Regions from separate parts of the Pseudoalteromonas sp. Ld20 genome, predicted to be linked through region 2. Evidence: predicted binding sites of a transcription regulator. Region 2 holds the regulator's gene; the other holds the start of a gene.
What was found. The regulator LexA, encoded in region 2, represses DNA repair genes until DNA is damaged. The targets are predictions, from matches to a motif close to TACTGTATNNNNATACAGTA.
Positions count from the first base shown of each region.

Region 1: ACJJVX_RS03880 (LexA family protein) is a predicted target of LexA. The motif match lies at 12,954-12,973, and genes of this name have one in related genera.

Region 1 covers NZ_JBISHB010000026.1:410,724-426,511, reverse strand. The annotation lists gene ACJJVX_RS03945 (hypothetical protein) at 1-777, shown strand, start outside; gene ACJJVX_RS03940 (TonB-dependent receptor domain-containing protein) at 850-3,573, shown strand; gene ACJJVX_RS03935 (hypothetical protein) at 3,793-4,200, opposite strand; gene asd (aspartate-semialdehyde dehydrogenase) at 4,468-5,613, shown strand; gene ACJJVX_RS03925 (TonB-dependent receptor) at 5,682-7,796, opposite strand; gene ACJJVX_RS03920 (ion transporter) at 7,957-8,766, opposite strand; gene ACJJVX_RS03915 (hypothetical protein) at 8,868-9,089, shown strand; gene ACJJVX_RS03910 (hypothetical protein) at 9,082-9,369, shown strand; gene ACJJVX_RS03905 (hypothetical protein) at 9,377-9,823, shown strand; gene ACJJVX_RS03900 (YwbE family protein) at 9,881-10,075, shown strand; gene ACJJVX_RS03895 (DUF4240 domain-containing protein) at 10,072-10,590, shown strand; gene ACJJVX_RS03890 (hypothetical protein) at 10,695-11,159, shown strand; gene ACJJVX_RS03885 (Y-family DNA polymerase) at 11,274-12,536, opposite strand; gene ACJJVX_RS03880 (LexA family protein) at 12,524-12,937, opposite strand; gene ACJJVX_RS03875 (sodium:alanine symporter family protein) at 13,364-14,770, shown strand; gene ACJJVX_RS03870 (patatin-like phospholipase family protein) at 14,844-15,788, shown strand, end outside.
Region 2 covers NZ_JBISHB010000028.1:28,363-44,150, reverse strand. The annotation lists gene ctaD (cytochrome c oxidase subunit I) at 1-44, opposite strand, end outside; gene coxB (cytochrome c oxidase subunit II) at 44-1,186, opposite strand; gene lexA (transcriptional repressor LexA) at 1,605-2,222, opposite strand; gene ACJJVX_RS05095 (PaaI family thioesterase) at 2,401-2,862, shown strand; gene ACJJVX_RS05090 (hypothetical protein) at 2,840-3,220, opposite strand; gene ACJJVX_RS05085 (hypothetical protein) at 3,429-4,139, shown strand; gene ACJJVX_RS05080 (endonuclease) at 4,342-4,995, shown strand; gene hmpA (NO-inducible flavohemoprotein) at 5,178-6,359, opposite strand; gene ACJJVX_RS05070 (NnrS family protein) at 6,382-7,614, opposite strand; gene ACJJVX_RS05065 (hypothetical protein) at 7,614-7,883, opposite strand; gene norR (nitric oxide reductase transcriptional regulator NorR) at 8,028-9,611, shown strand; gene ACJJVX_RS05055 (LysR family transcriptional regulator) at 9,620-10,504, opposite strand; gene ACJJVX_RS05050 (NADPH-dependent FMN reductase) at 10,632-11,201, shown strand; gene ACJJVX_RS05045 (TerB family tellurite resistance protein) at 11,533-11,976, opposite strand; gene ACJJVX_RS05040 (hypothetical protein) at 12,043-12,414, shown strand; gene ACJJVX_RS05035 (hypothetical protein) at 12,418-13,011, opposite strand; gene ACJJVX_RS05030 (hypothetical protein) at 13,193-13,504, shown strand; gene ACJJVX_RS05025 (Ig-like domain-containing protein) at 13,547-15,788, opposite strand, start outside.

The DNA of each region.
Region 1 (15,788 bases), on a different contig from region 2:
CTATTTGGTGGTAGCGTTAACCTCAAGCACATTGTTATCACTGATACAGGTGATGATGGTATTGACTGGGATGAAGGCTGGAAAGGGTATGGACAATTCATTCTTGTACGTTCAAATGAATATGGTAATCATGGCTTTGAAACTGATGGAGCAAAGGTTGACCCATTATCAGCAGATGCACAAGACTTAGTGACGAGCGTTTCTAACCCAACAATTGCTAATGCAACTGTTGTAACCACGGGTGACCAAGGCGCTGAAGGGCGTCGAACTGGTGCTGGTATGGAAATGAAAGAGTGGGGCAAAGCACAATTAGCTAACATGTTATTTGTTAACTCTTCGTCAGTAGATGGTGCAGGCTGTTTTGACTTATATAATGAAAAAGACAAATCAGGTGATGCAGGTGTTCATGCCAATGCAAATAATGGCGATATCGCATTTATGAGCTCAATATTTGCGTGTGGTAAGAACTTTGAAGACGTGAATACGCCTTTAACGGGTGCACTAGCAAGTTTTGATGTAAATACTTGGTTTACGGGTGGTGAAAACAACCAGTTGATTGGTTTTGCTGATTTTACAAATGTACTAGGTGCTGATGGTGTTTCAACAGCGGCAACAATTACTGATTCACAGGGTACTGCTGTTGCTACAACAGCTAAAGACATGAGCGAAGTTAACTCTTTCTTTACTAATGCAGGCTACATTGGTGCACTTAAAGACGGTGAATCAAGCGAGTGGGCTGATTTTGTAGCCGCATCTTTACAACGCGCTAGTAATTAATCTAGACCGGCTCTAATTACAAGGCGCTACGGCGCCTTTTTTAAGGGAATTTTAGGTTTAGAGGATATAAATATGAAACATCAAAAGCAGTTTAAAACCAATCTAATAACTTTATCTCTGCTCTCCCTTTTTTCTTCATTTCATTCTTTCGCTGATCAAGCACAAGAAATAATAGATGAAGAAGCAATAGAAGAAGTTGTTGCAACAGGCACACGTCTTAAAGGCAGTGCCAGTGCGGTAATAGATGAGCGTAAAAATCAGGCTTTCGTCGCTGATATAATGGGTTCTGAGCAAATATCGCGAACAGGTGACAGTGACGCCGCTTCGGCACTTCGTCGTGTTACAGGCTTATCATTAGTTAATGATAAGTTTATTTATGTACGTGGATTAGGTGAGCGCTACTCAAGTGTACGTTTAAATGGCGCAATAGTGCCGAGCCCAGATCTAACGCGAAATGTAATTCCACTTGATATCTTTCCATCAAGTATTATTGAATCCTTGGCTGTTCAAAAGGCTTATTCACCTAATATGCCCGCAGCTTTTGGCGGTGGTGATGTAAATATCAGAACGAAGAGCATACCAAGTGACACTTTGTTTAAAGTTGAAATTGGCGCTAGTTACAAAGATACAAACGACGAAGGCTATACGTATAATGGCGGCAGTGATGATTGGCTAGGTCAAGATGATGGCACGCGAGCATTACCTAGTACAATTAGAACAGCGCTAAATACCTATATTAATGGCCTGTCTGATATCTCATATAGAAACATAAGAGATGTAGAGTCAAAACGTCAAGGCACTGATATTGGTCAAGCCGCTGCGATAGATTTAAATAAAAGTTTAGCAAAAGCATTACCAAGAGATTTTGGCTTGGAAAAAGAAAGCTTAAACCCTGATGCCGGTATAAAAGCTGTTTATGGCGACCGTTTTGATAATTTATTTGGCTTAGGCGGATCTTTTGGTTTTCTAGCATCCGTTGCCTATGAAAATGAATGGTCTAATGCTGAGAAGTTTAGCGCTGTACTGTCTTCTGTTGACGCATCTGAATCCGCATGTTCAAAAGATGACTTTACGTGTTATTCGGCAACAGAAAAAGAAGTATCGACAAAGCATAATATAAAGTTAAATAGCTCAGTTAATTTAGGGTATAAAATTAAGGGACATGATTTAACCGCTACTTATATGATGTTGCGAGACACTGAAGATGAAGCCTCTGTTGCGTTATATCAAGAACCGTCAAAATCACTAAGTATTGATGCTGGGCAATTACAACGTAGCCACTTAACATCTTTCGAAGAGCGCGAACTTGAGATACTCCAACTTCGCGGTATGCACAACCTAGATTGGGGCTTGCTTGAAGGTGTTGGCGTTGATTGGCAATATACTGATTCAACAGCGACAACGAGTATTCCTGGAGAGCTTACAGTAACGGTTCGTGATGAGTACTTAGATGGTAAATACCAACGCACTTTTTACAATGGTAGCTTAGGCGGTAACCCTTATCTGTATCGATTTGTTGAGTTAGAAGATGATGTCGAAAACTGGGGCGTTAACGTTAACAAAGTTTTCTACTTTGATAACGCAGAAGTTGAGATTGCAGGTGGTGGTTATTTTGTTGAAAAAACACGTGATTACCGTACAGACTTTTTCAATTATCGTTTTAGCCAAACTCAGTCACTCGATTTAGCACAAAGTGAAGACGAAGCACTTTCAATAGGCAGTTATTTTGCTAATGATTCAGTTATTGACTCAACTGGTGTCGAGTTATTGTTCCAAGAACCAACCGCCGATGATTACTTAGCAGCACAAATGATCGATGCTTATTATGGCTCTTTTGACATAACATTTGCTCAAGATTGGCGTGTAAGTGGTGGTGTACGTTACGAAGACTTCCGCCAAGTTGCGCTCGCTTTTTCTCGTTCAGCATTTGATCCTGCTTTACTTGCTGACAAGTTAAGTGCACAAGCAATAGAGCAAGCAAGTGTGATGGAAGATGAGTTTTTTACATCGTTATCTATGACATATAGCCAAGATTCGTATCAAATTCGTTTTGGTTATGGCAGCACTGTTGTTCGTCCTGATTTACGAGAGTTAAGCCCAGTTCAATTTCAAGACCCGCTTACGGGTTATCGAACACTGGGTAACCCTTACTTAGAATCTAGTTATTTAGATAACTTTGATGCGCGCATCGAATTTTATATGGATAATGGCGATAACTACTCAGTTGGCGCATTCTATAAAGATATTGATAAGCCAATTGAAGCGCTATTAACAGAAAGCGACGGCCGTTTTACTTTGCAGTTTGATAATGCAGACACCGCCTATGTTTACGGTATTGAAGCTGAATGGTTAACAGAGTTACATAGTGATTTACTCGGCGGTGCTTTCTTTACTTCAGGTAATTTAACTCTCAGTGATTCAGAAGTTGAAATTGCACAGGAGCAGCGCGGCGATCTGACAAACCTAAAACGACGTATGACTGGCCACTCAAAATATGTTGCTAATTTGCAATTGAATTACGATTCGCATGATGGCATGCATCAAGCATCTGTTATCTACAATGTATTTGGTGATCGCATTTTAGCTGCGGGAGTAAATAACTTTGATGATGCTTACGAGCAACCTTTAAACTCGTTAGACATGGTTTATAGTTATTATCCAACGTTTAATACCACACTGACATTTAAAGCGAAAAATATGTTGGGACAAAGTTTTGAAGTAGAGCAAAATGATGTACTAATTCGTTCTCAAGAAACGCCTAGAGAGTTAAGTGTGAGCTTTAGTTACGAGTTTTAACACTCTCTAATAAACGGCAGTAACAATAAGCTATTATTACCGAGCCCTGCCAAGTGTAGGGCTTTTTATTACTTGTTACTTATGAAATGAATAGTTATACGCGTTATTTTAATAGTGGAAGTTAATTCATGCTGGTGGGCTTAAGTTGATATCAATGTTCTGCTGGCTTGGGGTTACGATGGAGTAAGAACCCAGTCTTTACCGGGTTCTTTATTGCTTTTAGTTACCGCACTTAATGCTAGCGTATAACGGATAACACTGATTTTTGCTACCTGTGCTTTTTAATACCCACTGACTATCATACCAATCATAGTTTGCATAGGCCGATTCATCTTCGCCACACTTTATTGTACTGCCTGTTACCTCTTGCTTATGGCCTCGCTCTTTACAAAACTGATTGCCAGTAAGAGAGCCTACAAACATATTTCTATAACTATTATTAACTCTCACTGTTGGGTTGTTATAAATAACGGTTGATGAGCGGCGAGTTGCCCCTAGTTTTTGTTCAATGCTCGTAGTTGAGCTTGCAAAGGAAGTAAGTGATTCTTCGATGTTGTCATTTGTTTGTGCAAATGCGCTCAAAGAGAACAAGCTGGCAATTATACTACCTAGATAGAGTGTTTTCATGTGATAGGTCCTTTTTTAATAAATTGATACACAATACATCTAATTCCAAAGTGCTCAATAATCATAATTTTTATGTATTTCATTTGTATGAAGCTAGGGCGTGTTTAGATTAAGTTACACAATGGTGTAACAACGACATTGAATATGAAAAAATTTTATGTTCTATGAGTAACGCTGGTTTTGCTTTGATCACAGTGCTAGATTATCGGTTCTAAAAATTAAATCTCACGCAATGAATTTTAATTTTTAATGAATTAGGTATCTCTTATGACTCAAACACTGGAACAAACAATGAAAAAAGTAGGCTTGGTTGGTTGGCGCGGCATGGTTGGCTCTGTTTTATTAGAGCGTATGCAACAAGAAAATGATTTTGCACTGATCGACACCACTTTTTTTACCACCTCGCAAACAGGCCAATTAGGTCCTGATCTCGCTGGCAATGCAAAACCACTACTTGATGCAACGGATGTAGATGCCCTTGCCCAAATGGATATTATTATTACCTGCCAGGGGGGAGATTATACCAAAGCGGTATATCCTCAATTACGTGCTACCGGTTGGGATGGTTATTGGATTGACGCGGCGTCCGCACTTCGCATGGCCGATGACAGTATTATTGTTCTTGATCCAGTAAACAAAGATGTCATAGAGCAAGGGTTAGAACAGGGGGTTAAAACCTTTGTTGGTGGCAACTGCACCGTATCGTTGATGCTATTAGCGCTAGGCGGCTTGTTTGAACAAGACTTGATTGAATGGGTAAGCCCAATGACTTATCAAGCAGCATCCGGTGCGGGTGCTCGTAATATGAAAGAGCTAATAGCACAAATGGGCTCTATTCATGCGTCTGTTGCTGATAAGTTAGCTGATCCACAAGCCGCTATTTTAGAAATAGATAAACTAGTGACAGAGCAAATTGCTGCAAGCGATTTACCGCAAGAGCAATTTGGAGTCCCCCTTGCTGGCAGCTTAATTCCATGGATTGATGTGCCTATGCCAAGTGGTCAATCCAAAGAAGAGTGGAAAGCGCAGGTTGAAGCGAACAAAATTTTAGGTTCATCTAAGCAACCAGTTCCCGTTGATGGTTTATGTGTGAGGATCGGTGCGATGCGTTGCCATTCTCAAGCGATGACTATTAAGCTGCGTGAAGATATCAGTGTAGAGAAAATTGAACAGATTTTAGCATCACATAATGAATGGGTTAAAGTGATCCCAAATGAACGCGATATTACAGCAACTGATTTAACACCGGTTAAAGTGACAGGCACGCTTAGCATTCCAATTGGGCGTATTCGCAAACTAACGATGGGCCCTGAATATATAAGCGCGTTTACAGTGGGCGACCAGTTATTATGGGGTGCTGCAGAGCCGCTTCGCCGTATGCTACGTATTATAGTTGAAGGTAATAACGCGTAGACATTAAATATCTATTAATATTAAAAGGGCGGATATTTCCGCCCTTTTTTATTGCCAATTTAGTTTATTTAAAAACGGTAGTTAACACCTAAGTTTACGGTAGTCCCGATCCCTTTGACGTTAAACGCTCTAAACGTTAAAGCTTGTGAACGGGCAGGGAAGTAATCTTTATTAAGTAAGTTTTCAACACCTGCAAACACCGACCATTGATCAAAATCGTAACTGCCGCTTAAGTTAACAATGCCATAGCCATTTACAGGCCCCTCATCGCCGGTGTAAACGCCTTTATCATTTTTTTCAAAACGATCTCGGTCGCTAACATGAATATAATGAACTGACATTTTTGCCTGCGTAGTTGGCTGCCAATTTAATGCAAGTGTGCCTTTAGGCGCAGATACTTCACGTGCTCCTAAATAATTGCCTGTATTGCTGTGCTTGCCTTCAACGTAACCATACGTTGCAGCTAAATCCCATTGGTCATTGAACGTGTAGTTAAGTACCCCTTCATAGCCCCAAATTTTTTGTGGTGCGCGTTGTGTTATATAAATCCCAGTTTTTGGATCCTGTACGCTGCGTGACCCTAAATCTGAAAAACTTTTATAAGCGGATAACTCAAATCTAAATTGTTCGAACTCGCTGACAAAACCGACTTCATAGTTATCTATTATCGCCGCTTCAGTTTGGATAAGTGCAATGTCTTGTACTGTTGCTGAGCGTAATAAAGCACCTAAATCAGGAATGTTAGCACCTTGCGAATAGCTTACGTAAGGTGTAAACGCTTGGTTTGCATTATAACGAAAACCAACATTAAACGTTGTTGCGGTAAATTCAATGGTTCCGCCTTTTACAGCTTTGGGAACAGAGCATTGATCAGCGCTTCTACATAGCTTTAATGTATTGTAATCATTTACTTCAATATCCATATTTTCATAGCGAAGTCCAGCTTTGACAATAAAGTCATCTTGAATAACCCACTTGCTTTGTAAGAAACCAGCAACATTAACCATGTCCATTTCTGGTACCCAAAGTCGACCATCAACCATTGGTTGAGAAGTAGTATCATTGAGGATATCAACGCCGTAAATAAAGGTCGCTTCAACATTATCCCAATCAGCTAACGTATTAAATACTGAGCGTAATCCCTGTTTTTCTGACTTAATTAACGACTGTCCACCTGCTAGGTTTAAATCAGGGTTTGCTAAAACCGTTGAGTAAAAAAATACATTTTCGATGGATTGTTTATACACATCTAAATTGAATGCGGTATTACTAAAAATCTCTGCATCAGTGTATTTTATCTGTAAATTATGATTACCACGTGGCCCTTGTGGCGCTGCATTAAATGGTGTGCTTACAGCGTCTTTTATTGCGTAGGTTTTTTCACCTTTATTGATATCACCAATAACATCAACCCATGCAGAATCTTGTTGCGATTCAAAATAGTTGTAGGTCATTTGCAGTGATTTATCGGCATCAAAGTCATAACTTAGTTTAGTGAAGAAATTACGCGACTTTGCTTCAGATAATCCATATTGTGTACCGAGTGCATCACCTTCAGCGTCTCTTAATACGCCATTATTTTCAATACCTAAGCTGACAATATAGCTAAAGTCATCAATTTCACCTGATGCGGTTGTCGTTACTTTTAAACCAGCAGAGTCATCAAGTTTTACCGCACTAAATTGTGTCGATGCGGTTGTGTTTAAACTAAACTTACTGTTTGTTGCGGGCTTTTTAGTGATGTAGTTAATGATACCTCCCGCAGCACCATTACCATAAATAGAGGTCGCACCTTGAATAACTTCAATTCGTTCAATGACATGAGGATCTAATGAACGCATTCCTAAAGACCCATTTCTAAGTGGTGTTGATTGCGGGACACCGTCAATCATAACAAGTGCTGCACGGCCACGTAATGTTTGTGCAAAGTTACTTGATGTTCCACTGCTTGAGGCAATGCCGGGTACATACATTGCTAATATACTTTGCAGATCAGTGGTTACTTTAAGTTGTGCTGCAAGTTCTTTTTGGCCAATAATTGTTACCGATGATGGAATTTCATCAATACTTTCAGCGATACGGCTACCGGTAACTAAAATACGTTCTAAGTCTTGTGGTTCATCGTTGGCGGTTACTTGAGCTGAAATTATAAGTGCTAGGATGCTAAGGTTGGTTTTGATCATATTCTTAAAAATGCGCAATATAAAAATGGAACGCAATAATAAACTAATTGGAAATGATTCGCAATTGAGTTCCTGTTTAGGGTTGTGCACGCTTCTAAAATGATTTTATGGTTTTAAAGTGTAATGACACTGCATTTAAGAAGTGTCATTACACGAAGAGTTACATTTTCCTTTCACTAAGCAATGTCTTTAACTCACTTAATTGTGTTTTTAATTCGTTTATTTGCCCTTGTGTTGCTGGCATATCATTAATGTTTGTTTGCTCTTCACGCGCATTGCGGTGCTCCTCAGACATTACCTCTAAAATAGCGCCTACCATCATGTTCAAAAACACAAAAGCGGTCAAAAATATAAATGTAAGGTAATAGATCCAGCTTAGCTTATACACGGCCATGGTTTCATACATGACGTCGGTCCAATCTTCAAATGTTGCCACTCTGAACAGAGTAAGCATCGAAATAGACACATCCCCCCATAAAACAGGGTTTATTTCAGAAAATAACATACTTCCTGTTGCTGCATAGATATAAAAAATAACAAACATTAGAAGGGCGATATAGCCCATTTGTGGGATAGCTTTAAGCAGAGAATTAACTAATAAACGCAGTTCAGGAACCATTGATACCAGGCGTAGAACGCGAAAAATACGTAGCAACCGTGCTATAAATACACTTGAGCCTGCAGCAGGGTATAAACTGCCTACGACTACTATTAAATCAAAGATGTTCCACCCTTTGGAAAAAAAGTCTTTGATGCCTTTACTCGCGATATAACGAATGATCAACTCAATCAAGAAAAAGACGGTGATGCCAATATCCATCCAATGTAAAAAAAACTCAACCGTTGGATGTAGTGAGTAAGTATGTGCGCCTACTGTTAATGCAGAAATTATAATAACTACAATAACAAATGATTGAAATATTTTACTTTTATCGATACGCTGGAACAGCTCGTGTAACTGCGACAACATCATAATTAGCCCTTAACGGTTATAAATAAAAACGAGTGCAATATACAGCAAAATAGTCATGGATGAATTACTTTTCCGGTTTTAAATGTAAGGAATTTTTAATGCTTTTCAATATGCTAAAGCTCGCTATAAGTGCGATGCTAGTGGTTTTTTTAACCGCATGTAGCTCAAATTCACGTTACCATGAAATTCAATCTGCACGGTTAGGTGAATGTAATTATATGGCTGATAAAGAGTACCATGAGTGTATAAAGCGCCAAGAAGATGGCTACGATGAGTTTAAAAAGCAACGAGCAGAGCAGCAAGCGACTAAAAATGACTAAAACACAAAAGCAATTCGATAAAGTACTGCGTGTCAATTTAACGCGAGCTTGTGAAGAAATTAAAGATGAACTAAGTGAATTTAGTTGGCTAACTCATGAGATAGATTTAAGTAAACCAACTACATCACTTAAATTAAGCTGTTACTTTAAAGATCAATTAGCGCTTGAGCAAGCAACGAAAAATCAAGATACTCAATTAGTTAAAAATATAATAAGTAAAAAACTTGCAAGCATTGATTTAACTGTCAAAAAATTTATATTTAGCGCTGACAATATTTAGGATTATGATGTTTTCTAATTTAACGAATAAACAAAAGCAGCGTGGGCTGCTCATATTAGCAGGTTTATTTTTTATATTTGGGCTTTATCAGCTTCAACAACCCGTAGGTGCAAATCATGTGCTAAGCAATGGCTTTGTAGTGGCCATAGCGTTCTGGGCGTTTTCACGACGTTATAGTCAGCAGTTTTTAGAAAAAAATATGGTTACAGCGGCTATTACACGTGAAGGCAATGAGTTAATCATTAAACAAAGTATGGTAAATAAACTATCTCGGCTTGATATCCCCCGTATTAGCAAAATAACAATTGCTGACAATTACTTAAGTTGTATATTGGATGGCAATGGTCAAGGTTTTGATTTTCAATTAGTGGGTAAAGCGTGCGAGCTCAAAACACATATGTGCTCAATTTTAGCAGCTAATGAGCAGCAAACTATTCAAATCACTCTTGTTTAATTTGGTATTGCGATCACATAAGGCTATAATTCTACAAAATAGTAATAGAGATCAATAATGACTGTTCCTACTCGTTCACAAATTACCCCTGGCAGCGAAGTTAATATCGTTTTAAAAGAAGATCAGCGTAGCGGCACATTGACCCAAGGTGTTGTTGAGCGCCTACTCACTAAATCACCTAACCATCCTCATGGTATTAAAGTTCGTTTAGAGGATGGACAAGTAGGGCGAGTGAAAGAGATATTGTCATGAGTGTACTTACCCCCGCTGAATTTTGGCAGTTAGTCACAGTAGAAGATAAAACCGCTGAGCCAGAGTCAGTGAGCGAGCGTTTAAAAAACTTACTTACAGATTTAGACGACGATCAGTTAATTGAATTCGATAAGCAATTTAGTCTCTGTATGCGACAAAGTTTTACGTGGGAGTTATTTGGCGCAGCGTTTGTAATGGCAGGCTGTAACGATGAGTATGGTTTTTCAGAGTTTCGCTGTTGGTTAATATCTCGTGGCGAAGCTGCTTTTAACGCCGCCCTCGATAATGCAGATTCATTGGCCGATTGCACGCCTGTATACCATTTAAATGAGCAACCCTATCCCTATTTAGATGAGTATGATCTTATTGCAGGATTACTGTACGAAGAGCGCAATGAAGATGAATTACCTTTTGCTCCATCAGGGCAAGAACAGCCTAAAGGTAAACGCTTTAAAGACAAAGCTAAGTTTTTAAAACTCGCGTATCCGCAATTATTTGCTAAATATTGGCAATAATTTTAACTATAAAAAGTAAACAACGATTCATTATAGGTTTGTTTAATTTTAATAGACATTGCATGCTATGCTGTAAATACAAACCACTCTAAGTCAGGTATTTAATGGGCTATCGTAAAATATTACTGTGTTTCGTGTTTGTTTTTTTTAGCACTACAATCAGTGCTAAAACTGAACTACCAAGCAATAAAAGTCAGTTTATTAGTTTGTTAAACACTAAAGTAGGTACGTATAAGTTAGTTTCAGGCAGCGCGAGTGTGTGCACTGATGGGCAATTATCATGGTTTGATAAAAGCGCGCCAAGCCTAGGGTTTAAACTAGGTGAAGGGATTGTTTTTACCGCTTTGCATCATGGAACGCAAACGAATAAAACGGCAAACTTTTGTTTAGTGACGACTAAATACAAATACACAACGCAAAGAGTTACGCTATCGCTGCGCCATACTCGTTGTGAAAATCAGGCTGATAATTTAGATACGAGCCAAATGCTGCATTTCATCTCGCCTACGCGTATTCAATACAGTGTTGAAAATACCAATGTACGCTGTGAGTTTGAGCGCCAGCCATAATACCAATTTTATTAAAAACGTGATCATTCTAGCAAATTAAGTAACTCACTAACTACGTTAAAAATTACTTATATAGAACAACTACATATCATAATTTTGCCTTGTTCTAACCTTTTATAAGTTACAGCTTATTTTTGGCAAATGTAGCCAGCGAGTAGTGTATTGTGGAGATAAAAATTCACGTTTCATATGCCACGCTTGGCTTTGTTGCTGACTTGCCAAAGCAAGCGTATTGCTGCCATAACGCGCATTTACAGAATCCAAACATTTCATTAGTTTAATGTTATTTTTATTCGGCGTAAAAAGATCTGATTGCTGAAATTGCTGTGAACTAAGCTCTAATGCTCCCACGCCACACTTATAAAAGCGAACATTTTGTTGGTATAATTGTGCAAAAACCTCGCTAATTGCATTGGCAAATACACAGCTATCAGCGCTAGATGTGGGCAGCTCATACACTAATGATTTTTTATAAGCGTTTAGTTCATGTGGGGAGCTTGCCACAAATAATAATAAGCGTTTAGTTAAAGAGCGTTGCAGACGCAATTTTCGAGCAACAATAGTACAATGGTTTATCAAGGCTGTTTTTAATACCGTTGGATCTGTTAAACGTTCACCAAAGCTACGAGTCGAAAAAATCTCACGTTTATCTTGGCGTACTTCATCCCACTCTAAACAGGTTCGGCCGTTTAGTTCATCCACAGTACGAGCCAGTACTACATTAAATAAGCGTTTCATTTGCAGTGGATCTTGTTTTGCCAAATCAAGTGCACTGTTAATATGAAGTTGCTTTAACTTTTTGGCTAAACGTTTGCCCACTCCCCATATATCAGCGACATCCATCGCAGCTAAAATACGCAGTCGCGCTTGTTCGCTATCAATGACAGCAACCCCGTTAAAACCCTTAAGCTTTTTAGCTGCATGATTTGCTGCTTTGGCCAAAGTGGGCGTTGAGCCAAAGCCGACTCCCACAGGTAATTTAGTTTCACGCCATACTGTACGGCGGATCAAGTGTCCGTACTGATGCCAATCATTAATTAAAGGAGTAAAACCGGTAAAATGTAAAAATGACTCATCAATTGAATATATATATTGTTTATCACAAAAACGACTGATCACATTCATCATTCTATCGCTTAAATCTGCGTATAACTCATAGTTAGATGAACGAACGATTACTTTATGCTTAGCCAATAAATGCTTAACTTTAAAATAAGGTTGGAATTTAGGAATATTTAAACGCCGTGCTATAGGGCAAATAGCGCACACGCAGCCATCATTATTAGTAAGTACTACCACCGGTTTTGAACGAATTGCGGGATCAAATACTTTTTCTGCACTGGCATAAAATGCTACAGCATCCACTAAGGCGTACATTGGTGTAGCTTAGGACTTGGACGATGTAATCGAATAGAGCGAGTGACAACACCTTCTAATTGAAATTCATCGGCATCACTTAGTTGCACAGGTGAATATAAAGCTGAGGCTGAGAGTAAGCGGGCATTAGTTTTGTCTAATAGCTTACATACAAATAAGCCATTTAAATTAGCCACAATAACGTCCCCATTTTTGGCTTCTTCAGCGCGATCCACAAGCAATAAGTCACCATCAAAAATGCCAACGCCTTGCATTGACTCCCCAGAAGCCACACCGATAAATGTCGCATCGGGATGTTTAATTAATAATTGATCCAAAGATAAACCAAGTTCTTTATATTGGGCGGCTGGCGATTCAAACCCGCATACGCCCGCTTCGATATATATAGGAATGACATGCATAGATAAAAACACATTATACTGTATGTTTATACAGTGTAATGTAAAGTTAGCTAAAAAGCCAAGCAGGGGGTGACAGTAAATTAATTACTAAAACTTAAATACATGATTTTTATGTTTATTATTTTTTCTTTCTAAAGTCTAGCTGTGTCTTTTCATCAATATAGAGAAACCATTATTTATAGTGAAATATTCAGCCAGACATAAGTACTTACTTAAATGCTGCTGAGTTCAAACGCTAAGTGATGGCTACTTTGTTTATTGTAAGTAATTTCTTCCAGTAAAAATAAAAAATTCCCTTTAACGTTAATAGCTTCTTGATTATTTAACAAATCACGATAAAGTGCATGTTAAATAAAAATACGTATTTAGTGATTTATTATTCATAAAGGTGCTAGGTTTAATACTTGAATTCAAGAAGGGATAAACATGTTTAACACAGTTGTAGGCAGCATTAATAATCTTTTATGGGGTGAAGGGCAAGTCCTTATTTATATCCTGCTGTTTACCGGTATTTGGTTTTCAGTGCGACTAAAAGCTGTGCAAATTCTAAAATTTAAACATATGTTTAGCCTGCTTAAAGGCAGCAGTAAATGTAATAAAGACGATATAAGCTCTTTTCAAGCGCTTTGCACAGGCTTAAGTGCCCGTGTTGGCACGGGGAATTTAGCCGGTGTAGCGGTTGCTATATCACTGGGTGGCAGTGGCGCAATATTTTGGATGTGGGTCATTGCTATATTAGGCATGGCCACAGGCTTTGCTGAAAGCGTGCTTGGTCAAGTATATAAAGTACGCGATAGCCAAGGTGAATTTAGAGGCGGCCCTGCTTATTATATTAAACAAGGTTTAAATAGCCGCAGTCTCGCTATTGCATTCGCATTGTGCTTATTTTTAGGTTACGGCTTTACCTTTAGCGCTATGCAAACCAATACCATAACCGATGCACTTAATTTCGCATTTGAAATTCCAACATTCTACTCTGGTATTGTTATAACCATCCTCGCAGGCTCTATTATATTAGGTGGTTTCAAAGCCATTGCACGCTTTGCTGAACGAGTAGTGCCCGTGATGGGGATTATATTTGTGCTGGCTGCGGTCATTATTACACTACTCAACTTTAGCCAAGTACCTGCTATGTTAAAGGATATATTCCTATCTGCGTTTGGCCTGCAAGAAGCCGGTGCGGGGGCAATGGGAGCTGCAATAAAAAATGGTATACAACGGGGTTTATATTCAAACGAAGCAGGCGCGGGCAGTGTGCCGCATGCATCAGCTAGCGCCTCACCAACACCTAACCACCCTGTAACTCAAGGATATATTCAAATGCTGGGTGTATTCTTCGATACTATTGTACTGTGTAGCTGCACCGCGGTGATCATCTTACTTGCTAATGTGGATATTAGCGGCGAGATGGAAGGTATTCGTTTAACGCAAGCAGCTATGACCGCACATTTAGCACAGGGTGGCGTATATTTTGTGGCTGCAGCCATTACTTTATTTGCGTTTACTTCTGTAGTGGCCAACTACGCCTATGCAGAAAGCAACCTGCACTTATTTAAGCTTGATAACAAAATAGGGCGCGGCATTTATACACTATTATATTTATCAATGATGATGTGGGGCGCGTCTGCAACATTAAAAGAGGTGTGGGATTTAGCCGATATTGCGCTGGGTTTGATGACCGTGGTTAACGTTATTGCCATTATATTACTCACCCCGACTATTTTAAATGTAACAGATGATTATAATAAGCAAAGAGCCCAAGGTATTGAACCTAAATTTAATGCAAAAAATGTCATTATTCAAGGTAAGACCGAAAAGGGTATTTGGCATTAAATAGCTCGCTTACACTGAATATTTAATTGAATAAATATTCAGTGTGATCGCGCTAAAATAATTAAGTATTACCATGATAGAGATATATGCAGGTAAAACTGCTGCAAAAATAATTGCCGAACAAGGCTTTAAAGCACCGCTTTTTAATACCTTTTTAGGTGCATCCGGTGGGCCTAAATGGTTTACTTTATTTGGTTTAGATAAGTATATTTTTGGTGAGTTTTTTAAAAATAGAACGACGCAATTAAACTTAGTTGGCTCATCAGCCGGCGCATTTCGTGCCGCGTGTTTTGCACAAAAGGATCCTGTTGCAGCGATTGAGCGTTTAGCTAAATCGTATTCCCAAACACGTTACTCAACCGCTAAACCAACACCAGCAGAAATAACCGAAAAAGCAAAACAGTTATTAGACGATGTTTTTGCCCAAACAGGTGTTGCCGAAATCATTAATAATCCTATTTTTAAAGCACACTTTATTGTCGCTAAATCAAATGGCTTTGTAGGCAGCGATCATAAAGCATTACAGTTATTAGGCTTAACAAAAAGCTATTTGTATAATCGAGTTGATCGCCGATTTTTAAAAAATCAATACGAGCGTTTTATTTATCAAGCACCTAATAGTGATTTTTCAATTGAAGACAGTTATAAAATTAAAACTACACAATTAGATTTAACGAGCGAAAATTTAAAAGATGCTTTGTTAGCATCTGGTTCAATCCCATTAGTTATGCAAGGTATAAAAAATATTGCCGGCTCACCACCTGGTATGTACCGCGACGGCGGCATTGTTGACTATCATTTTGATTTAAAAATTAACAACCCAGGGTTAATTTTATACCCACATTTTAATTCAGATCCCAAGGCAGGGTGGTTCGATAAAAATTTAAAACGCAAAGTCGCTACAGAAAATTACGATAACGTGGTAATGATCACCCCGTCTAAAAAATTCATCGCCAGCTTACCTTACGGAAAAATCCCAGACAGAACAGACTTTACAAAACTCGATACCGACACCCGA
Region 2 (15,788 bases):
TGATGCCCAGCTTCATTATGTTGTTGCTCTGTTACGCTACTCATTATTTAGCCTCCGAAGTTGCATCAATCGCGGCTTGTATTTGACTCGGTTGAATCACATCCCCAGTATCATTACCCCATGCATTACGTTTATAGGTAACGACAGCTGCCAATTGCTTAATTGATAACTGCTTAACAAATGCTTGCATCGCAGTACCTGGGCGACCATTAATCACCACATCAATATGATCATTAATATCCCCCAACACTACAGGATTACCTTTGAGCGCAGGAAATACACCTGGTAAACCCATTCCTGTTGGTTGATGGCATGCGGCGCAACTAGCCATATACACTTGCTCTCCCAACACCATTAACTCCTCTTTAGGGAGGGTTTGGTCAAGCAGGGCTGCATCTGCTGCTGCTGCCGTTTTTTTGGCTTGCTTCGCTTGTTGCAACCAATCGGTAAACGCTTGCTCAGACTTAGCCTCAACAACAACAGGCATAAAACCATGATCTTTACCACATAGTTCAGCACACTGACCTCGATAAATTCCCTCTTCATTAATTTTGGTCCACGTTTCATTGATAAAGCCAGGGTTTGCATCTTTTTTAACAGCAAAATCAGGTACCCACCAAGAGTGGATAACATCGTCTGAAGTCATCAAAAAACGTACTTTTTTATTAATTGGTAATACCAATGGTTTATCAACTTCAAGTAGATAGGTGTTTGTTTTATCTGCTTGGTTGGAAATTTGATCTTGAGGGGTTGATAGAATAGAGTAAAAAGCAACGTCTTCACCCATGTATTCATAATGCCACTTCCACTGCGACCCCGTAATTTTAATGGTCAAATCAGCTTTGCTGGCATCTTCCATCGAAATTAGAGTTTTAGTAGCGGGTACCGCCATAGCGATTAAGATTACAAATGGTATTGCCGTCCAGAGGATTTCTACTTTTGTACTTTCATGGAATTGGGCAGGTTTTGCCCCTTTTGATTTTCGGTGATGGATTAGTGCCCAAAACATAACCGCGAACACAATTACACCAATCACACAACATATAATAAATATTGTCATGTGCAGTTGATAAACATCATTACTTATATCTGTTACGCCCTTTCGCATATTAAATTGGCTATTTGCCAATACTTGCTGCGGTAGAACAAACAATATAAGCCACAAGGTAGAGCTCAGTTTACCCATGTGACGACTCCTTTGAATGCTATTGCAAAAATGCAAAGCGAAAAGGCGGCACTGCTATTAAATCGCGCCAATTCGTTTATTGTTATTTTAACTGAAAGTTAACAATTCATTTATGCCACAGGCATAAACACACTCATTAAAGAGCAATTGTTAATACAGTGTATTAACCAATTAGTTAAAAAATGAACAATTAGCAAGTTTTAATGGCAATTAAATTTTATTTTACTGCAAAAATAACAACTAAAAATCAGCGCGTTATTTTCCAAAGGAAGGCAATATTAAATAGCTAAAAGCAGTGGATAAGTAGGGGTAATAAGGCTTTGAATGGTACTTACAAGTGTGGGTTCTAATATATTAGGGGTTAAAAAATGTAAAGCATCAAACTTCAGCTATTTGATGCCACTCTATGAAAAAGTTATTACATCCAATCGGCGTTACGAATAACACCAACAGCCAAACCTTCTATATTGAAAGATTCATGCTCTAGATCAACTTCAATTGCGCAGAAGTCATCATTTTCAGCATGTAAGAAAACTTTTTTCCCAGCTTTTTCAATACGCTTAACGGTTACATCATCATCAACACGTGCCACCACTACTTGGCCATTTTCAGCCACTTGAGTACGATGTACAGCTAATAAATCACCATCCATAATGCCAATATCTTTCATGCTCATGCCTTGTACACGCAGTAAAAAGTCAGCAGCTGGCTTAAATAACAGCGGATCAACTTGGCAATGGCTTTCAACATGTTGCTCAGCCAATATTGGTTCACCCGCGGCCACCCTACCAATAAGCGGTAAACCTAGTTGCTCTGGCTCATCTTCTTCAACCAGTTGAATACCTCGGCTTGCACCAGGTTTCATTTTAATCACACCTTTTTTAGCAAGTGCTTTTAAATGCTCTTCTGCCGCATTTGCACTTTTAAAACCTAGCGTCTGCGCAATTTCTGCACGCGTTGGTGGCATGCCTGTATCTTTGATAAAAGCTTTAATAAGTTCGAGAATTTGAGCTTGGCGATTCGTTAATGGGCGCATACAACTGGGTTTCCATACAGTACATTTAACTGTGAGTATATACAGTTATATGAAAATCGCAAATTTAAATTGGCTTAAATAAAACCATAAATATTGATTGAATTTATTAGTATGAAGTTACCGATATGAATGTTAAAAAGTATAAAGTAAATTTAAACCCATTGGAGAATATGAACATATGAGTATTTGGTATCAACCTATCACCCTTGAACAATGCAAAAATCTTGATAACGGTATAAGTGGACAAGGCACATTAATGAAAACCATGGGCATTGAGATTAGTGAAATTGGTGACGATTACCTCGTTGCAACTATGCCAGCTATCCCTGAGCATCATAACCCAATGGGAATAGTGCACGGTGGTGCTAATGTTGTTTTAGCTGAAACCGTCGCCAGTTATGCCGCTAATTTTGTGGTCGATTTCACAAACTTTTACTGCGTTGGACAAGAGATCAATGCGAACCATTTAAAAGCATCACGTAATGGCACGTTAACAGCAATAGCTAAGCCACTGCATTTGGGTAAGCGAACATCTGTATGGGAAGTAAAAATAACCAACAGCCGAGGTGAATTATGCTGCGTATCGAGGATGACCGCAGCAGTTGTTGAGCGTAAAATTAGCTCTGAACAGGATAAATAGTAATTTCAACACCGGCACCTATTGCAGATATGCGTAACAAGGTATCAACCTGTAATGCTTGATTAAAGCACTTTGGCGAGGTACCTGATTCAAAGCCAAGATCAAAAGTACGCTTTGAGCACGATAACCATTGTTTTAATGCTGCACGCGAACACGACTCTATTAACTCGCATAAGTGATTAATCGCCTTATCAGGAGAGGTTACTTCTCCTTTAGATTCAATGCGTGCAAGCTGTCGGTACTCATCTTTATCATAATGTAAAACCACAGCACTCTTTTTTAAGTCTGCAACTAACAGGCTAATATCTTGTTTGGATTCAAGCTCAAGATCTACATTTAAAAATTGAATTTCCGACATTATTTCTCTTTTATCTCACATTAAAAACAATGCAAACTTTAACCTATTTTTGCTTTTATACCAAATAATCTATCCCCAAGTCACCTCAAGATACATAATTCAACGTTTTATCTAAGCTAAAATCTACATGCGACAATTTGCCACATTGGCAAACCGAGTATAGCTTATAAAATACCGCGCTGAAAAATAATAACAAACAGGTAGTAATATGAATAAACGCATTTTTAAACACGCTCGTAAATTTCACAAATGGCTCGGGTATTTACTAGCAATTCAAATTTTTGCCTGGTTGTTAGGTGGTTTAGTAATGAGCGCAATCCCTCTTGAAAAAGTGCACGGTAAGCATCTTGCAGCACGCTCAATTAATAACCCATTTAATCAAGCCGATTACCCTACCTCACTTGATAATATTGTCTTGCAAGTTCCACAGCCAACTCAAATAACTTATAGTCATTTTTTAACCACCCCAATAATTACAGTGAATAACAGCGAAGGTGAGCATAGCTTTAATGGCCTTACTGGGCGCCCGCTTTTAGCACCGAGTAAAACCCAAATTATTGCAAATGCCTACGCTCATTTATTAATAGAAGCAAAAGTTAATAATGCTGTAATACTAACAACAGGCCCTCGTGAGGTGGGTTATAAACAAAATATTTGGCAAGTAACTTTTGATGACTCCTTTAGCACAACGTTATATCTATCAGCAGATAATGGAAACGTTATTACTGTACGCAGTACTATTTGGCGTATTTTTGACTTTTTTTGGATGCTACATATTATGGATTACGACGAACGAGAAGACTTTAATAATCCATTACTGATCAGTTTTTCTGCCTGTAGCGTGTTATTTTGTATCACTGGATTTATTTTACTACTACAAAACTTCAGGTTGCCTCGACGTAAACGAACTCGCACATAAAATTCTCTTAATGGTGATGGCGATAACCACACGCCATCGCCGACTAAATTGCATATAAAAATATGCAATGTAAACTTTCTGATCTATAAAAATATACATTAGTTTAATTATTAAGTACTTAAGCTCGTCCGTTCAGCTGATTTACGCTATTGAATAATAACTCTAAAATACGCCCTCCTGTAGTTCACTTAAGTGATTGGATATGCCGTATTTTATTATTGCCTTATTGGCATCGTTGTTTAGTTTTAACCTTAATGCCGAGCAATTTACTCGCTTTTCTACAGCGAAAAGACATTTAATCAAAACATTACCTACCGACGCTAAAAGCATTTATTGTGGCTGCGACATAAAACGCCAAGGTAAAAAGCTCGTTCCCGATCCAACTCAGTGCGGTTATGTACCGCGTAATGCAATAACCCGCTCAGGAAAACCAAATGCACGCGCTGTACGCATTGAGTGGGAGCACATTGTACCTGCATGGGAATTTGGTCACCAACTACAATGCTGGCAAGATGGCGGGCGAAAAAATTGCGTTAAAACCAGTGCTCAATTTCGTAAGATGGAAGCCGATATACATAACCTCGCGCCAGCCATTGGTGAAATAAATGCAGATCGCTCTAATTATCGATTTGGAATGATAGCGGGGGATGCTAGCCAATATGGCCGTTGCCAAGTAAAGGTCGACTTTAAACAACGCGTAGTTGAACCCCCTCTTTACTCGAGAAAACGTATCGCAGATGCTTATTTTTATATGCAAAAAACGTATGGATTAAAAATTTCGAGCAAACAACAAAAGCTATTTAGCGCATGGCAACATCAAGAATTAGCCCAAAAAATCAGCAACACCAAGTTATAGGTAAACGGTTGATTGGGCTAACTCGCAATAAGTCAAATATTGACGCGTAAACTCGCTTTATTAAATCCGCAATATTAAGCTTTATAAAGGGTACTTTTATATTTTCTAGCCAAGTCACCTCAAGATGCAAGCGTCTTGAGGTGACTTGGATATATAAAGCACCCGACCTAATTTCAGGCCAGTTAAAGATCTTGATGTGGGCCAAATACCTCATAATGAATGCGTGCAGCATCCACGCCTAGAGTAAGTAACTGCTGTTTAATTGCCGCCATGAAACCACTTGGCCCACAAATATAAAAGTCGCCTTCTGCCAGTGGTAATTGCTCAGCAACACGTGCAACATCCATTAAACCTGAAAAGTCAGACTCCTCGCCACCTTGGTTTAACCAAGTATGGTGTGTTAATCGAGCATGCGCTTCGCCCTGCTCACGAATAAATTGATCAAACGAGTGCTGTTGTTTATTTTCACAGGCATGTAAATACGTCACTGGCTGATTAGATTGCTCACTTAGTAATGTTTGCAGCATTGCTAACATAGGTGTTTGCCCAACGCCCGCAGAGATTAATACCGCAGGCTTATCTTCTGAACGTAGAAAGAAATCTCCCGCTGGCGGATAAAGATCAACAAAGCTGCCTTCTTCCAATGAATGTAAATAGTTAGACACAATCCCCGGTGCTGGAAGCAATTCTTTTTTCACGCTAATACGGTAACTTTTACCATTACTTTGCTGTGAAATAGAATATTGGCGGATCTCACTGTACTGTGCATTATCGGGTTGTACTTTAATCCCTAAATATTGCCCGGGTTTATGAGTGATCACTGCTTTTGAATCTAATGGTCTTAATATAAAGCTGGTCACTAACTGCGATTCAACCTGCTTATGTGCAATGATAAAACGACGCGTCCCAGACCAACCACCATGGTTATTTTTGCTATGGGCATACAAAGCCGCTTCTTCGGTAATACAGATATCTGCAAGTAATGCGTACGCTTCACGCCAAGCATATTCAACTTCTGGGGTAAACTGCTCTGGGATCAGCTCTTTTAATGTGCCAATTAAGTGACCGCCAACTATCGGGTAATGCTCCGGTAAAATATGCATACTGGCATGCTTATGATTAATACGCGCAAGCGACTCTTTCAAAACACCTAAATTATCAATATTTTGGGCATATGCAGCCAGCGCATTAAAAAGCGCAAATTGCTGACGACCACTGCGTTGATTAGCCATATTAAAAATATCTTGCAGTTCAGGGTTATGGCTAAACATACGCTTATAAAAATGATCAGTAACCACAGTACCGGCCTCAGCTAACAAAGGGACTGTGCTTTTAACTATTTCAATGGTTTTATCAGATAACATACTACTTCCTAAAGCTAAATTACTAACCATTACGCCCATCAACACGACGCCGCGTTAAAATAGGAATGCAATGGATCAAGAACAACAAAAAGGCCACTAACCACAAAACAGCACTTAGCTGCCACGTAATATGCGGCCCAATAACAAAGGGTAATAACGAACGAACAATCGCTGCAACAAGCACCAAAGCAAACGCCACGGCCATTGTGTGTGGAATAATTAAAGGCCGGCCTGTATGGCCATGAGATACGCGTGTCATCATCGCAAGAATCATCATGCCAATCGTACCGATGGTGATCATATGTAGTGCGTCTTTAAACAAAATAACAGGGCTATAGAAACTTAGTGCAACCAATGCTAAACCAAACCCAAGAGCTAGATACGAGAAGTGCAACGACCATAGCAGTGGCACTTTGAGCATTTTATTATTCCACCACAACAATGAGCGGCTTAAATGCAATACAGCAACAACGGCCAATACCCAACCGGGATTAACACTTGATATGAATAGTTGGCTGATAAAATAAAACGCGACAGCAAATAACGAGCTGTAAAGCAGCACTTTATCCAAACGTGGAATACGTACTTGTTCAGCTAAATCTAAGCCGCGAGCGGTAAAAAAGGGCAGTACTCGCCCTGCCACCACGCCTACCAATAAGGTCATGACCAAAACGGCGGTATCGACAGTAGCCAAAGCCAACAGCATTTTTTGCTCAATGGCGAGCCATAAATAAACACTATTGAGCACGCACAATGCACCTAGTATTGGCAAAAACTGGTAGTTATTTTTACTTTTGGCTTTTAGTAGCATATTTGCCAGCGCTGCAATTGCGCCTAGCCACCAGATTAATTGGAAAAATAATACCGCATATAAATTGGCGTTCTCGAGCCCCAATCCAGTAATAAAAAATGAACCTCGAGCAAGGAGCCAAATCACCGTGAGTAGCATTAATTTGTAACCACTTAAACTCGGCACACCGGTCCACGTTTGAGCCGCTGTTAATAAAAAACCAACAGCAACCGCACCGGCAAAGCCAAACATCATCTCGTGCGCATGCCAAAGTGTCGCGGGCATACTTAAGCCCCAGCTAACATGGCCCGTTAAAATAAGTAACCAATAACCGATCGAAAAAAAAGCCAGTAGACCACCGGCTAAAAAATAAGGCCTAAATGCCAACATCCATAATGGCCATTGGTTTACTTGATAAAACTTAATGCGTGCAGGCACTGGTTCCGTCAGATTTATTGGTTGCATTAGCGTACTTCCTTTCCTAATCCATTAAGCGCCACACAGCGCAGCACATAACTAATTTTCAAAACAGTCGCAGCAAGAATTGTTGATATATGCGCCACTATTTGTAACGTCATCGGCAAGTAATGAGCAAACGGATAACTCAATAAAACCGTCACCAGCATAAACACTGTACTTACACCTAAAGCAACATTTGCCCCCGTTAGTAAGCGAGTATAAAAATCACCAACAGTGGAAGCAGGATAATAATCATTCGATATTGGTATCAACATAAAAAACCCTCACTACGTTACATATAACAAGCTATTGCACAGAGCGAGCCAATATTAAATTCCTATTAAATACATAAACTTAAAATTAAACACATTGACAACCATGTCATTATGACTCATCCTTGAAAGTGCAAATAAACACATATGAGTCAAATTGACATGCTCAATAACAATACCTTGATTAGTAGCGCGCTTAAATTAGCCACGCTCAGCACCCAAAACCCACATTTTGAGTTACTGATCCAATGCATTAATGAGGTCGTGCCTAGCGATGCAATTGCACTGCTTACACGCCAAGGTGATGTATTAAAGCCAGTGGCTATTCAAGGTCTCATGCCTGACACGCTCGGCAGGCGCTTTATTATTGATGAACACCCGCGTTTACAAGCCATTTGTAGCGCCAGTCAACCACTTCAATTTGCCCATGATTGCCCACTCCCTGACCCATACGATGGTTTGTTGTATGCTAAAACGGGCGATATTCCTGTGCATGCTTGTTTAGGTGTGCCTTTGCTTGATAGTGAAGGTAAATTACTAGGCGTGATCACACTCGACAGCCTTGATGCGCACGCATTTGATACACTAAACCTTGATTACTTAGCTCAGCTTGGCACATTGTGCGCCGCGCATTTGCATACCGCGCTGCAACTACAGCAGTATCAGCACCACGCACAACATAGCAGCGCTTTAGTACAAGCGCTTAATCACGAAGCTATCACCCGCGATGGCATCGAGATCATCGGCGAAAGCCCAGCAATACAAAGCCTAAAAAACGATATTAAGCTCGTCGCAGGCTCTGAGTTTAGCGTGCTGATCCAAGGTAACACTGGCGTAGGTAAAGAGCTTGTTGCTCGCAACATACATTTGCATTCAAAACGTAGTGAACAGCCGCTAATACACTTAAATTGTGCTTCATTACCAGAGAACCTCGCCGAAAGTGAATTTTTTGGGCATGCTAAAGGCGCATTTACTGGCGCTCATAATGCGCGCCAAGGTAAGTTTCAACTGGCCGATGGCGGTACGTTATTTTTAGATGAAATTGGTGAGCTCCCGCTTGCCATGCAAAGCAAGCTATTGCGCGTATTGCAAAGCGGCGAGATCCAAACTGTTGGCGAAGATGAGATAAAATATGTAGATGTACGCGTTATTGCAGCCACTAACCGAGACTTAAAAGACGAAGTCGCCCAAGGACGCTTTAGAGCCGACTTATATCATCGTTTAAGTGTTTACCCCCTCAATGTTGCACCACTAAAACAACGCGAAAACGATGTTATTTTACTCGCGGGCTACTTTGTTGAAAAAACTGCTCGTAAGCTCGCCATCAAACAATTAAAACTCAGCGTTGAATCTCAATTGTTACTCACTCAATATGAGTGGCCAGGCAACGTCCGCGAACTTGAGCACGTGATCAGCCGTGCAGCCTTAAAAGCAAAACAAAGTCAGTGGCAACAAGCAATAATCACTATCGAACCTATCCATTGTGAGCTTAATCTTAATGCAACTCCCGCTCCACCGACGACACTCATAGTAGAGAGTAGCGATAAAATTAATAATCACAACCTCTCGCTCAAACAAGCAACAGATACATTTACGCATCACTTAATAAGCCAACAACTTGAACAACATAACTATAATTGGGCCAGTGTGGCACGAACACTAAAAGTTGATCGCGCTAACTTAGTACGGCTCGCTAAGCGCCTTGGTATTGAAGTAAAAAAATCCATTTAATTTACACATTACTTTTTAAAATAGGCTTTTAAAAGCTGGCTGAATGCCTGCACCTTCGCTGTTCTATGTACCAAATGATGCGTCACAAGCCATAGATCTGTTGGCCAACTAAGTTCATTAGGTAGAATTTGCACTAAATCTGGATACTGCGCCGCCACATTATGCTGCAAACCACCAATACCTAATCCTTTTACAATAGCACGGGTTGCCTCTGATGTTTCTGACACTCGTAGCTTAACTTGCCCAGCTGGAATATTCTCATCAACCCATGCAAAATAAGGCACTCTTGCGTTGTAACCGACTACACCTGACACAAAGTTATGTAACGGCAGTTGTTTCACCGTTTTAGGTATCCCATATTTATCAATATAACGTTGTGATGCATAAAGCCCCGATGATAAATGCGCTAAATGCTGCGCAATATAATCACCTTCATCAGGTCTTGGACCAGCGCGCACAGCAATATGAGCTTGGCCATGATCAAGTCGCAAGCGCTTTTGATCTAAAATCACTTCAAGTTGTACCTGCGGGTGCAAACTTTGAAACTGCTCGCATACATCACTCAGTACATCTATAAAACCACTGACCGTAGTAAGCAGCAAACTGCCGCGTAATGTACTGTCGGCTGCAATTATATCGTTATGTAAACGCTCCAGTTCGCCATTAATAGATTGTGCTGTGGTAAATAATTTAGCGCCTATTTCCGTCACTTTATAACCACGGGCATGGCGATGAAACAGCCTTGCGTTTAAGTTTTTTTCTAAATTGTTTATACGTCTTAATACCGTACTATGGTGCACATTAAGTACTTCTGCTGCCGCGGTTAAAGTTCCTAATCGGGCTACTTCAAAGGCCACTTTTACATCTTGCCAATCATCAAATTGAATCGCCACTTTCAAACTCATCATTTAGTTGTGCGTATATGCACATAAGTTTTGCGTTTATTTGGCTTTTCTGCAAGTAAATATTTGTTAAAGTAGCTAACAGACAAACCCAATCACTACATTTAAGGCGACCACCATGACTGCACCAAAAATTATTGCCCTTGCAGGCAGCTTACGTAAAGACAGCTTTAACCAAAAATTAATTAATGAAGCAGCACGTTTTGCATTAGAAAGCGGTGCAGAGGTTGAAGTTATTAAACTTGCCGATTTAGATTTACCCATGTTTGATGAAGACATTGAAGCACAAGGCACACCCGTTGGCGCACAGTTATTAAAAGACAAGTTACGCGCAGCTGATGGTATTTTACTCGCTAGCCCAGAATACAATGGCTCAATTACTGCCGTACTTAAAAATGCGATTGATTGGGCGTCGCGAACAGAGCAAGGTTCGGTTCCTGCTTTTCGTAATAAAGTAACTGCTTTATATGCATCATCGCCGGGGGGGTTGGGTGGATTACGTGGCTTAAATCATGTGCGTGATATTTTATCAGGCATTGGTAGCTTGGTATTAGCTGACCAACTAGCAGTACCTGCTATACACACTGTGCTTGATGAAAGTGGACAAATCAGTGACCCCGTTACAGCCGATAAAGTGGCTAGCCTTGCACAACAACTTGTGAGCGTAGCGAGCAAACTTAATAAATAACTTCGTTTTCGAGGTTAAATAATTAGCGGTCTATCTACTTTTAAAATACTGGCCCGGCGTTGCCACCGCTGGCATACGCCAGCTGACCCCGCGCATGCTGATGCCTTTTCTCGTACTGCCAAGGTGGCATGAGGCTGACTTTGGAAAAATAGGCGAGCAGAAAACTTTAACTGTTGAGTACAGCGGTTTAATTTTAGTATTTATATTGGCCACGCACTGGTTGAATCACCGCTATTCGCAGCTGGCCTTTATGTGATTGCTCATCTACAACGTATAAACAGCCTAGCTTAATCTGAATTTTAAGATATAGATTATCACGAACTCAGGTTACTTACTGCTTTGTCGCTGCCAGTTTGGCGGCGATAAAGTCGGTATGATTTACATATAGTAAGTTTGCAACACGGCGTATAACGTATTCTTCTTGTGGATCTAATTGCCCATCAGCGTACGCTAAACGCCATAGTAACTCGATAATGTCAATTCGCTGCCCGGCACTACATTGACTATTTATTTGTTTAGAAAACTGAAAATAATCAATCGCTTCATCTAAGCTCTTACCAGCACTTTGCATGAGCTCACTAACTTCTGCATCATTCAAATTAAAATACTTTTTTAAAGTTGCACTTAAAGTTTGCAACTCATCATCTTGCTGCTCGCTATCTGCGCGCATTACCTCAATCAATAATGCCGCTACCGCAGTTTTAAGATCGTGCTCTTGTATCTGAGCGGGCTGATCGTTAAATGTCGAAAAAAGCTGCTTAATTTGCTTGAACATCACATTTTCCTATTATGGGTGTTAGACTTAAATCATAGGTGCAATACAATAATGGAGTAAAGCTTTATGAGAGGAAAAACAGTCACTGCTTTAGCAATAACAGCCACGCTTACACTTTTGCTGGGGAGCAATCCCGCAAACGCAAAAAAGAACAATACCGAAAAACTCTACGACTTTGATGAAAAAGTCCATTATCACCAGACTAAGTTAGACGACAATAACTACCAACTCACTATTCAGTCAGACGATTACCCGCATTTTAAAAACCAAAGCGTATTTTTACTGCGCCACGCAAACCGTTTATGCCGTGGTAACACCTTTATGCTAAAAGTGACTGGCGGCGTGCAAGAGTATGAACAAATGCCCACAAAGCCACACGCCTATCAGCCACCTTTAACGGTATTACTACAGTGTGAAACTGAGCCAAATAAAGATTAATCTTTAGTCTTTATAACCCCAAGGCGCAGTCGGTGGTGTGATTGGTTTGGTTAAATCAAAATCAACACGGAACTCGCGGCCTTGGCGAATTAAACGGTAAGTAAACTTTTCAGGGTAAATATACATCTGCCATGTATTACCAATCGACTGTGGAATGCCTTGATTTACAAACAGCTCTTTTGAGTATTGATCAGCTGGGAAAGACTGCACGCTCTCAAAACCCGCATCAACCGTATGACCACCATACATAGTTGATATATCATCAGTGCCATCTTTATGGCGGTGATCATGTTTTAAGCTCAAGCCACTACCTGTTTTTGTAATGATCCACGTACGTGACGCATCATCACCTACATGAAACGGAACTTGCAGCTCACGCTCGTCACAACGACGCACATGCATTACTAACTTCTTACCCGCAAACGAACTAGGGCCCGCGGCATTATCAACCGTTACCGTTCCTTCATACGCTTTGCCACAATGGGCAGCAATATTATCAAAAAAGCCATCATGACTTGGAATAGACACCAACGGCGCTGGGCGTGCAAAAGCTGCCGTAGAAGCCAGCAATAAAGTAGCCACAGTTAATAATTTCATAGCAAATTCCTAAAAGTATAAAAGAGCAGCTTAGCGTTTTTGTAAAAGCAAAGGAAGTAATCACGGTGAGTGGCCATTAAGATATAAGTTAGCCTATCAGCGATAGTTAAAAGAAGGCTTCAGCACTTGCGCTTGGATGTAAAAACTTATGTTTTATAAGAAATAAATTGAGAGTGATGAGATGGAAAACTACCCTTTGTTGGCGTTCATTTTAATTTGTGCGCTATTCATTATACAAAACCGAAAATATAACGCATTACTGACTTACTTAGAGCAGACATACCCAACTCAATGGGAACAATTAGCGAAAAATACACTAGGCGATACTTCGCGCTCCGCTATTGCTGCTAACTTAAATGAATCACTAAAAAGTGGTATGTTCTCAACCCTAGATGACCCAAAAATTAGCCAATTTAAAAAGCTTAAAACTATTAGTATGACTATTTGCTTTGCACTTGCAGTACTAGGTTTGACGATTGCTTATATGTATTAACCACAAAAAAACGCGGCCTGAGCCGCGTTTCATTATTTATAATTATGGATTCAAAGGCACTGCTGAATTAAATCGGATATAGCCCTTTAATTCTGGAGATTCACTGCTCTCACAACTCTGCTTAATATTTACAGCCAATTTTTGGATTTCATTTTTAGCATTTTCTTCTAACTCAAAAATCTCAAATTGCCCATAAAGCCTACCACACCCTCGATGCTCCCCAGAGAGATCTAAACCTGCCGACGATTCACCTTGAAAAGGGTAACGGGTAGCATTTAAATACTCTCCAACAGACAAGCTTGCATCACCAGGGGCTTTTAGATTTAAACTCCAACTGCTTTCATCACTTTCAAAAGTAAATTCTAAATGAGATTGATTATTTGAATCACGCGACACAGAGAAATTACCTTTTTCCTGCGTCTTTATGATCTTCTTCCCTAAGCTAACATAATCATCTTTTATGCCATCTATAAAAAGATACGTTCCTGAGTAAGGCAAATACTGTAAAGTTATTCTTTCCTTTGCAAGATCGCCTAAGTCATTAGTAAGTATCACTTCAACGGTGATATCTGATTTAATTCCTTCTGGTAAACTAAAACTTGTAGAAACTGCATTTTCGTCATCAAATTCAATGCCTACACCATTTAAATCAACCCATTGATAAAATAGAGCCTGCCCTTTATTTAAAATACTGTCCTCAATACTCAACGTAGGATATTGATTGTCTTGATAGAAATAATTGGAGCTTGTTAAATTAGGAATAATACTATCTGTTGTTTTTATATCTAAAAATATCCAATCATGCTCTTGCCCTGTGACACTTGTAATACCCGAAACCTGTAAATCATAGTCTGTATCAGCCTTTAATGGCTGTTCTGGGTAAATATTTATTAACGCGCCAGCAACCTCAACTCTACCAGGAATATTGATATAGTCGTACCCTGATTGAGTTTGGAAATGTACAGAAGCAGAAGTGTCAGCTGCTACAGCTCTTGAAAAAATTAGAGGTACGGGGCCATCCAACTGAACTGAATTATTATTAACACTTCCAGGATCAAGTACTCGATCAAAATTATCTGCACGAAATGCTCTGATATTGTTATACATATTAAACGTAGACATAGCTTCGGGAAGGAAGGTGGACCAATGAAGCTGGAGCTGTTCTTCACCATAGCTAATGTTTAACTTATCAGAATCTGAAACAAAATTACTGGCTAGTAGTATCGACTCTTTTTCTGAGCTAACTTTAATAGAGCCCTTATGTGGATATTCCATAAAATACCCATACCAAGCATCTTCTTGAGAAAAGCTGAATTCACCATTCAAATTTGTATCATCAACAGTACCATTTGTTTTTATGCTGTATGTTGCTGTATCAAAGTCAATTACCTTCTCAATCGTTAATTCTTTAATGTTGACATAATAAAAAGTTTCATCATAACTAAATGGCTTTAAAGCTTTTCCTTTAAGTTTTTCATTTACAGCTATAGCAATGGTTCGAGTGCTCGGCGAATATGCAAAGCGAGTTGAGTAACTTCCCTTAAACGTCATTAGCTCATTATATGAGTAAGTACTTTCCAAGGTTTTAATATCATCATTATTGACACTAAACTCAATGATGCCATTTTGTAAATCAGCGTCTAAAATCGTGACTACTCTGAGGCCACTTAATGCATTCCGATAATTATCCGAGCAATCCTGAAAAGATTGCTGCAATATATCCCCTCCTGTAATAGTGCTGGAATCATCATTATCCAGATATGAAAGTGTATATAAGCCCCCGTTTTCACACACTTTGTCGAGCTCTATATCTTCTCCATCAAGCTTCGCTAATAGCTGATTACTAAAAGTTTGCGCTTCTTCTAGTAACAAATTTTGTATTAACAAAACTGTTTTTGCTGCATCTTTTGGTTTCTTTTCAACATTAATACGGTGTTTTACCTCAATTGTATGTTCAATCTCAACTTCTTGCCCATTATGAGCAACGTACAATTTATACACCGCAGAGGTATCCTCTGTTACATCGAATGGCTCTATGTTCAATGTAGCCTCTTCACTGATGAGGCTTCTTCCAGAGTCATACCAATGCACCACAACATCAGTACCACTTTTATTTATATTGGCTTGTAAGGTAAACCCGTCATCCTCCGATACACTATCTGGACCATCTATTGAAACCGTTAATGGCTGCTCAACGGGAGTTTCTGCGCCACCTCCACTACCACCACACCCAGCAATCATTAAAGCAGCGACTAAAAGCGCCCAAAAATTTCTTTGCAACTTA